4 regions of the Rossellomorea sp. QJM3NY_18 genome follow, and region 1 is predicted to be linked to each of the others. Evidence: riboswitches for the same ligand, from Rfam matches in the RefSeq annotation. Region 1 holds a riboswitch; each other region holds the start of a gene.
The links. A riboswitch is a leader RNA that binds a small molecule or an ion and turns the genes downstream of it on or off. The one in region 1 is predicted to bind S-adenosylmethionine.
Positions count from the first base shown of each region.

Region 1 (2,205 bases):
ACAGGAGGGAGAATGACACCATCGCCAATGTATCCCATGTCGCTTCTATAATTCGTGGCCAGAATAATTCCCAGTTAACTTGCACGCTTCTCCACCTCGCTTACGAATAATCTGTTCTTCCAATATTCCAGGATTTCTTCCGTTTCGTTCTTGCTGCCGATGATCTGTACGATGAGATTACCGAACGGCTTGCCCTGAAGTTCCGTGATCTGTCCGAACAATACATTGATATGGGCATTGAATTTCTTTGCCGTTTCGGAAAGGATCGGCGTGCCCGTTGAATCCCCTTTGAAAATGAGACGGCAGATGCGTCCTTCTTTGCTGTCATTCAATTTATCAAGAACCGATGCCGGCAGCTGATCATTCATGACACTCTTCACAAAGTTTCTCGTCGTCCGGGTCTGCGGGTTGGAGAAGATATCGAAGACGCTTCCCTCTTCCACGATTTCTCCATTTTCCATGACCGCGACCTTATCACAGATTTCCCGGATGACCCCCATTTCGTGGGTGATTATCACAATCGTAATGCCATACTCCGCATTGATTCTCTTTAATAAATTCAGAATCGATTCCGTCGTATGAGGATCCAGTGCTGATGTGGCTTCATCACAGAGCAGAATCGAAGGCGACGTCGCCAGGGCCCTTGCTATCCCCACCCTTTGCTTCTGCCCTCCTGACAGTTCATCCGGATAATGCTTCGCTTTATCTTCCAGCCCGACAAACGCTAGCAACTCCTTTACTCTCTCGTTGATTTTATCTTTTGGCCATTTTGCCAGTTTCAGAGGATAGGCGATATTCCCCGCCACCGTCCGGGATTGAAACAGATTGAAGTGCTGAAAAATCATCCCGATGCGGTACCGCTCTTTCCTCAGATCGATGGGCGATTGGTCCTTCAGGCTGCGCCCCTCTATGAAAATATCACCCGAAGATGGTTTTTCTAAAAAATTGAGACAGCGGACAAGCGTGCTTTTTCCTGCTCCACTGAATCCGATCACGCCATAAATCTCTCCCTTCTTCACTTCAAAGGAAACATCCCTCAAAGCGGTGAAGGGGCCATCCTTCGTCTCAAAAACTTTCGTAACATTCTGAACTCTGATCATATAGGACTTGCTCCTTTCCCTATGTATTCTTCCTGATGCCTGGATTTAAGGACATGCCTGAAAATAAAAAGTGCCCCCCTTCATAAGAAGAGAGGCACAAAAATATGTATATGTCCCGCTCTTCTCATCTTTCAAGTCATATGACTTGATGGAATTGGCACGGTATTCATAAGAACCCGTTGCCGAGGTATCGCAGGGCCAGTCCCTCCACCTCTCTTGATAAGAAGATATCGCTTTATTAAATTAAAGTTATGATGCGTTTATGCATTAGGGTAATGGTAAAGGATTTCAGTTGGGTTGTCAATCCTGTTTTTGAAAAAATTTCATTAAGGAGGACATCATCAAATTGGTTACTTTAGCCTGTCTTTAACTGGTCTAATAAATTCATTTCGTTCAATTCACTAATTTTACATAAGCAAATATCCCCATTATTCTGCCCAACCATAAAAAAAGACCAATGGTTGATAAAGAGACTTATAGTTGATTTCCACCCTTATGAAGAACGGAGAGATCTTACGTTTGTGGCAAGTAGCATGGCGATTTTCACTTTTCATTCGTATGTAAATTCTGTCTTACCACAAGTCCGTTATGAAACTTTCCAGATACTTTGCGAGCAATCGTGGATGTTTTATACATTCAATTAATGGGAATATTACATTCCATTGCCCTCCGAAGAACGAGAGGGGTAATTTTTTCACTAAAAAATGATCATCAATGAATGAAACTGAAGGAGGCTATTTTTACTATGAGTCGTTTTACCATTCCACGCGATATTTATTTCGAAGAGAATGCACTTGAAGTGTTACGGTCTTTTGAAGGTAAAAAAGCCGCACTTGTTATTGGAGGAGGTTCTGTTAAACGTAACGGAAACCTCACCAAGGTACAGGAACATCTGGCAGCTGCCAATATAGAAACAAAAGTATTGGAAGGCTTCAATACAGAGCCGACCTTTGAAATGGTCAAAAAAGGAGCAAAGGAACTGGAGGAGTTCCAGCCGGATTGGATAATCGGCATCGGCGGAGGGTCCGCTATGGATTCTGCCAAAGCGATCTGGCTTTATTATGAGCACCCGGACCTTGCTTTTGAAGATGCCATTAAGCCATTT
Region 1 covers NZ_CM149659.1:3,279,492-3,281,696, forward strand. The annotation lists gene AC0VXY_RS16970 (methionine ABC transporter permease) at 1-85, opposite strand, end outside; gene AC0VXY_RS16975 (methionine ABC transporter ATP-binding protein) at 75-1,100, opposite strand; SAM riboswitch class I at 1,222-1,326, opposite strand; gene AC0VXY_RS16980 (iron-containing alcohol dehydrogenase) at 1,846-2,205, shown strand, end outside.

Region 2 (2,205 bases), 590 kb from region 1:
TTTGCCGTGCAGGATATTCCCCCGCACCTTGTACCGCTGAAACACCTCTGATACGACGCTTTCCTCGGCGATGGATCCTTTGAACTGAATCTTGATGAGCTTCCCTTTTCTCGAGTCCACCAGATGCTGTGGCAGGTCGAATTGGAGAATCGTTTCGATGAACTGCTTCGTTAAAGGCTGTTTCGGTTCGGCAAACAGGTCATAAACGGGACCTTCCTCCACGATCTTCCCGTCCTGCATCACGGCCATCCGGTCGCAGATTTCCTTCACCACTTCCATTTCGTGGGTGATGAGCACGATCGTCAATCCCAGTTCCTTGTTGATCTTTTTCAACAGCCTCAAGATTGATTTGGTCGTATTCGGATCGAGGGCCGATGTCGCTTCATCACAAAGTAATACCGATGGGTTATTGGCAAGTGCCCTCGCAATCCCGACCCTCTGCTTCTGTCCCCCGCTGAGCTGAGCAGGGTACGCGTCGGCTTTGTCTGAAAGACCGACCATCTCCAGGAGCTCGACGACTCTCGGTTTGATTTTCGCTTTCGGTACATGCGCTGCTTTCAAAGCAAAGGCGAGATTATCAAACACCGTCTTCGACTTGATGAGGTGAAAGTGCTGGAAGATCATGCTCGTTTTCTGACGGGCAAGCCTTAGCTGCTTGGATGTGAGCTTCGTGAAGTCCTGTCCATCGATGATGATTTCCCCTGAATTCGGGGTTTCCAGTAGATTCAGGCAGCGGATGAGTGAGCTCTTCCCCGCTCCACTGTATCCGACGATCCCGAAAATCTCCCCCTTTTCAATGGTGACAGAGACGTTGTCGACACCGACCACCGTTTGCTTTTTCGTTTTGTACGTTTTTACCAGATTCCGAATCTCGATCAATGTGCACACCCCTTTTTTCTCCAATAAAAAATGCCTCTTTCAACTGAAAGAAGCATCGCCTGTTTATCTCGACTTATCTCTCAGAATGAAATCATTCTGCAGGAATTAGCACCGTTCCATTTCTGGAGGTTGCCGGACGTCATAGGGCCTGATCCCTCGGTCACTCTGGATAATTGAATGTATGTAATTTTCGAAAAATTTATCTTATAGAGGATAATACTGGGTATCGAAGGGGAAGTCAAGAGGTGATTTTGGTGGTTTTTTATGTAAGCGTTATCTTTGTTGTCCCGGCAACGAAAGATTTTTGTTTATATAAAAAAACGACCTCTCCCATCCAGGAAAGGTCAGGTTCTTCCACTAAGTCAACGAGTTTTCACCGAATCCCTCTCTATCAGCTCTGTTGTCAGCTTGTAATACGAATCGACCTCTTCCTTCAAGAGCATCTGAAAGATCAGGTGAACGGCAAGCGCACCCGCTTCATATTTCGGCTGCCTCATGGTTGTCAGTGGCGGGGACACGTATTCTGATAATTGGATGTCGTCAAAGCCAATGATGGAAATGTCCTCTGGAACAGAGATATTTTTTTCGTTCAGTGCCTGCAGGCCGCCGATGGCCATTTCATCATTCGCATAGAAAATACCCTGTGGGACATCCCGTTGAGCGATCAGCATTTTGGTCGCCTGATAGCCCCCTTCACGGGTGAAGCCCCCTGATACTTTCCATTTCGACTTATAGTCGATACCATGTTTGTCCAAAGCTTCCCGGAAACCCTGGAAACGAAGCTCGTTGTCATGGGAGTTATAAGGTCCGCTGATAAACGCGATGTCACGGCTCCCCCTCTCAATCAAGTGTTCAGTTGCCACGAAGGCTCCGTGAACATTATCGACTTCGATCTGGGTGACATAATCGCTTTTGATGCTCCGGTCGAGGACCACGATCGGAAAGCCTTCCCTTGCCGATTCCAGGATGGTCTCGTCATCGATATTATGGGCAAGGATGATGACGCCATCAACCCTTTTTTCTTTTAAAAATTTCACGGCGGTGGACTGTGCTCCCCCGATGGAACTGCAGGCGATCAAATCATACCCATTCGTCGAGGTCACATCCTGAACGCCCTTGATCAGTTCGGAATAGTAAGGTCCTGATAGATCGCTCAGAATCAAGGCGATGGTATTCGTGCTTGTCCGCTTCAAATCGGAAGCAAGCCCGTTTTTTTGATAATTCAATTGTTTGGCTGCCGCTAAAACTTTCTGTCGTGTTTCTTCACTGACTTTCTTACTGTTGTTCAATGCATAAGAAGCTGTCGAAACGGCGACTCCGGAAAGC
Region 2 covers NZ_CM149659.1:3,866,182-3,868,386, forward strand. The annotation lists gene AC0VXY_RS19985 (methionine ABC transporter ATP-binding protein) at 1-879, opposite strand, end outside; SAM riboswitch class I at 950-1,055, opposite strand; gene AC0VXY_RS19990 (LacI family DNA-binding transcriptional regulator) at 1,242-2,205, opposite strand, start outside.
Region 2: another riboswitch for S-adenosylmethionine. It lies ahead of AC0VXY_RS19985 (methionine ABC transporter ATP-binding protein); the one in region 1 lies ahead of AC0VXY_RS16975 (methionine ABC transporter ATP-binding protein).

Region 3 (2,205 bases), 350 kb from region 1:
GTGGAATTGATACTATATAGAAGTTTCACTGGGAGGGTGTATTCATGCGAATATATTTAGAGGAATTAGTAGATCAGTGTCATTCTAGGTATCACTTAAGACTCTTGTTTCCAGACAGCCCATTTATTCTTCAATTTCATTGTGAAAAGGACCTATACGGGATATCCATTTCAAGCGGAGGTTGTGCTGTATTGACTGATGGTAGTGGGGAATCCCATTTTGTCATTGAGGGAAAAGAGAAGGACATGCTATCCCTACTTTCAGGAGAAGAACGATTGTCTCAACTGATCGAAAACGACATCCTGAAAGTCAGAGGAGGATACCGTCAGCTGTTATTTGTAGAGTCTGTCCTGTGGCTGACGAGGTCCAGGGTCAAGGAACCGGTTCAAGTATGAAAAAAAGAGAAAAAAGAATTGACACACTTCTATTTTCGATGATAGAATCTTCCATGTAGCAAATTTTCAGAGTCTTTAACAATTCAAAAAATTAAATAAATTGATACTTTACTCTTATTTAGAGAGGTGGAGGGACGTGCCCTATGAAGCCCGGCAACCGTCAATGAAAATTGAAATGGTGCCAATTCACTCAAAGCTTTTGCTTTGAAAGATGAGAGAAAGGATAGTCCTATATATGATTATGCCTTTCTGCTTATCGCAGGAAGGCATTTTTTATTGTTTGCGTAAAGGCTGTGTGAATGGCAAGCGTAATTTTAATTCTAATTAAAAATGTCGTTTTACTCGGAAAGAAGGTGGAGACAGCATGATTACTATTTCAAATGTGAAAAAAATCTTTCAATCAAAATCAGGACCTATTTCAGCCGTTGATGGCGTCAACATCGACATTGCCCAAGGAGAAATTTTTGGAGTGATTGGCTATAGTGGGGCAGGTAAGAGTACGTTGATCCGGATGCTCAATGGACTTGAAGTTCCCACAACTGGAACCGTGAATGTGAATGGGCAGATCGTTTCCCAAGTGAAAGGAAAACATCTTCGGCAGGCGAGGCAGTCAATAGGGATGATTTTTCAGCATTTCAATCTCCTGTGGTCACGCACGGTACTTGAAAATATCCAGTTTCCTTTAGAAATCGCTGGAGTTTCCAAGAAAGAGAGAATGAGAAGAGCCAACGAATTATTGGAGCTGGTTGGATTAGATGGAAGAGGGGACGCCTATCCGTCCCAGTTGAGCGGTGGACAGAAGCAGAGGGTCGGTATTGCGAGGTCCCTTGCAAATAATCCCAACGTCCTGCTTTGTGACGAAGCCACCTCTGCTTTAGATCCGCAAACAACCGATTCCATCCTTGATTTATTGGTGGATATTAATAAACGTTTAGGCCTGACCATCGTCCTGATCACCCATGAAATGCATGTGATCAAAAAAATCTGCCATCGTGTGGCGGTCATGGAACAAGGGAAGGTGGTAGAGCTTGGGGATGTTCTTGAGGTGTTCAGAAATCCCAAAGAGCAGGTGACGAAGCGATTTGTGAGAGAAGTATCTCAAGTGGAAGAAACAGGGGAAACGATCAATCACCTCTTAGCTCAGTATCCTAAAGGAAAAGTACTGAAATTCACCTTCGTTGGTGAATCGACTGAGCAACCGCTCATTACCAGCTTGATCCGAAGATTCGACCTGGATGTCAATATCCTTCAAGGACAGATTTCCCAAACGCAAAAAGGGGCTTATGGTACGCTATTCGTCCACCTTGATGGAAACGAAGAGACGATTCAGGCAGCCTTTGCCTTCGCTGAGAAACAGATGGTCAAAGTGGAGGTGATCCGAGGATGATAGAAAATTTATTTCCGAATGTGGACTGGGAGAAGATGTGGGAAGCGACTGTTGAAACCCTTTATATGACGGGGATGTCAGTCCTGATTACCTTCGTAGTAGGACTGATTCTTGGAATCCTGTTATTTCTTACATCCAAGGAAAATTTATGGGAAAACAAGCTTACTTATACCGTGACCAGTGCAGTGGTCAATGTATTCCGTTCGATTCCGTTCATTATCCTGATTGTATTACTGATTCCATTTACAAAATTCTTATTGGATACCATCCGTGGGGCGAACGCGGCCCTTCCCGCCCTGATCATCGGAGCAGCACCGTTTTACGCACGCATGGTTGAAATCGCATTAAGAGAAGTGAACAAAGGTGTCATCGAAGCAGCGAAAGCAATGGGAGCGAAAACAAGCACAATAATATGGAAAGTGC
Region 3 covers NZ_CM149659.1:3,630,639-3,632,843, reverse strand. The annotation lists gene AC0VXY_RS18845 (SCP2 sterol-binding domain-containing protein) at 45-395, shown strand; SAM riboswitch class I at 507-613, shown strand; gene AC0VXY_RS18840 (methionine ABC transporter ATP-binding protein) at 760-1,782, shown strand; gene AC0VXY_RS18835 (methionine ABC transporter permease) at 1,779-2,205, shown strand, end outside.
Region 3: another riboswitch for S-adenosylmethionine. It lies ahead of AC0VXY_RS18840 (methionine ABC transporter ATP-binding protein); the one in region 1 lies ahead of AC0VXY_RS16975 (methionine ABC transporter ATP-binding protein).

Region 4 (2,205 bases), 180 kb from region 1:
ATCGATATCGTTACGGCCGAAGTGTCCGTAAGCAGCTGTCTGCTTGTATATTGGACGACGAAGGTCCAGCATTTTAATGATTCCTGCAGGACGCAGGTCAAAGTTATTGCTGACAACGTCAATCAATACATCTTCTGAAACTTTCCCTGTTCCAAATGTATCAACGGAGATGGATACGGGCTTCGCAACACCGATAGCATACGCTAATTGAACTTCACATTTGTCAGCAAGGCCTGCTGCCACGATGTTCTTCGCAACATAGCGCGCTGCATAAGCTGCTGAACGGTCCACTTTTGTTGCATCCTTACCAGAGAATGCACCGCCACCGTGACGAGCGTATCCGCCGTAAGTGTCAACGATGATCTTACGTCCAGTAAGTCCCGCATCACCTTGAGGTCCGCCGATTACGAAACGGCCAGTCGGGTTGATGAAGTATTTAGTCTGTTCATCGATCAGTTCTTTCGGTACAACCGGGTCGATGACGTATTCTTTCAAGTTACGTTGGATCTGCTCTAACGCCACTTCCGGGTGATGCTGAGTCGAGATAACGATCGTGTCGATGCGGACCGGCTTATCGTTTTCATCGTATTCAACGGTTACTTGCGTTTTTCCGTCAGGACGAAGGTAAGGAAGGATCTCTTCTTTACGAACTTCCGTTAATCGACGGGAGATTTTGTGTGCAAGGGAAATCGGAAGAGGCATAAGCTCTTTCGTTTCGTTACATGCGAATCCAAACATCAGCCCTTGATCACCTGCACCGATGGCATCAATTTCTTCATCCGTCATTTGACCTTCACGGGCTTCAAGGGCCTGATCGACACCTTGAGCGATATCAGCCGACTGCTCATCAATGGATGTAAGAACGGCACATGTTTCAGCATCGAAGCCGTATTTCGCACGGGTATAGCCGATTTCACGGATCGTTTCACGAACGATTTTCGGAATATCGACATACGTATTCGTAGTGATTTCACCGGCAACCAGAACAAGACCCGTTGTGACAGACGTTTCACACGCTACACGGGCATTCGGATCATTCGTAAGAATTGCATCAAGAATTGAATCAGAGATTTGGTCACAAATTTTATCTGGATGTCCTTCGGTTACGGACTCAGATGTAAACAGACGACGTTTAGTTGACATCAAGGTTCCTCCTTAAGCATATTTGTCAGAACGATTCTTCTGACAAAACAGTAAACAGATACGGTACTCATTTCCCTAAGTAGTATGAAGTAAACATGATTCATTTATAAATAAATCATGATTTATGTGCATGTGGTCCACTATAAACAGAAAAAACCCTTCCTCGGGGAAAAAAGCTTCAGAGGAAAGGTTTCAGATCATAGCCGCGCCTTTTCTCTCTTATCGTTCAAGGTTTAGAGACCTTGCCTCAGTTTAGCACCTTCGCTTAATCGGATTCATTAAGGAAATGAATCCATTCACTATTTAGCAGGTTGCTGGGTTTCATAGGGTCTGCTCCCTCCACCAGCTCAGGATAAGAGTATCCGTTCAAGGAACAATGATAACGGTTAGGACAAGTGGTGTCAACTTTTTTTGGATGACAGGTTTAACCATTCATTTCATGATTTCAGCCTGTTTTTCTTCATTAAAATAACCTAATGGGGTAATGAGGCTAAACATTGCAGGAAGTATTACATATAAATAAGAAGAAACAAGCTTTATTCGGTCAAGAAATGTGACAAAATGAAGACACCTTATAAAATTAAATAAATAGTATAGACTAATAGCTCGATTGTGTTATACTATTTTTGTGAAGAAAACGATACCATTAAATAAATTTATATAAAGGAAGGGTTCTAATGAATTCAGTGAGCATGTCTAATGAATTAACAGAATTACTTAACGGTCAAAACATTCAGGAACAATTATCTGTTTCTCAACTAGTCGAAAAGGTCCTTCAACGAAATGAAGGCGTTTTAACATCATCAGGTGCAGTCAGAGCAGAAACTGGTAAATACACAGGACGCTCTCCTAAAGATAAATTTATTGTGGAAGAACCAACTACGAAGGATAAAATCGAGTGGGGTTCTGTCAATCAGCCGATCTCTTCGGAATCATTCGATAAATTATATACAAAAGTCATCACATACTTAAAAGAAAAAGAAGAAGTTTTCTCATTTAAAGGGTTCGCAGGCGCAGACCCAAAACATAGACTGCCGATTCAAGTGATCAATGAATTCGCCT
Region 4 covers NZ_CM149659.1:3,456,172-3,458,376, forward strand. The annotation lists gene metK (methionine adenosyltransferase) at 1-1,143, opposite strand, end outside; SAM riboswitch class I at 1,360-1,502, opposite strand; gene pckA (phosphoenolpyruvate carboxykinase (ATP)) at 1,821-2,205, shown strand, end outside.
Region 4: another riboswitch for S-adenosylmethionine. It lies ahead of metK (methionine adenosyltransferase); the one in region 1 lies ahead of AC0VXY_RS16975 (methionine ABC transporter ATP-binding protein).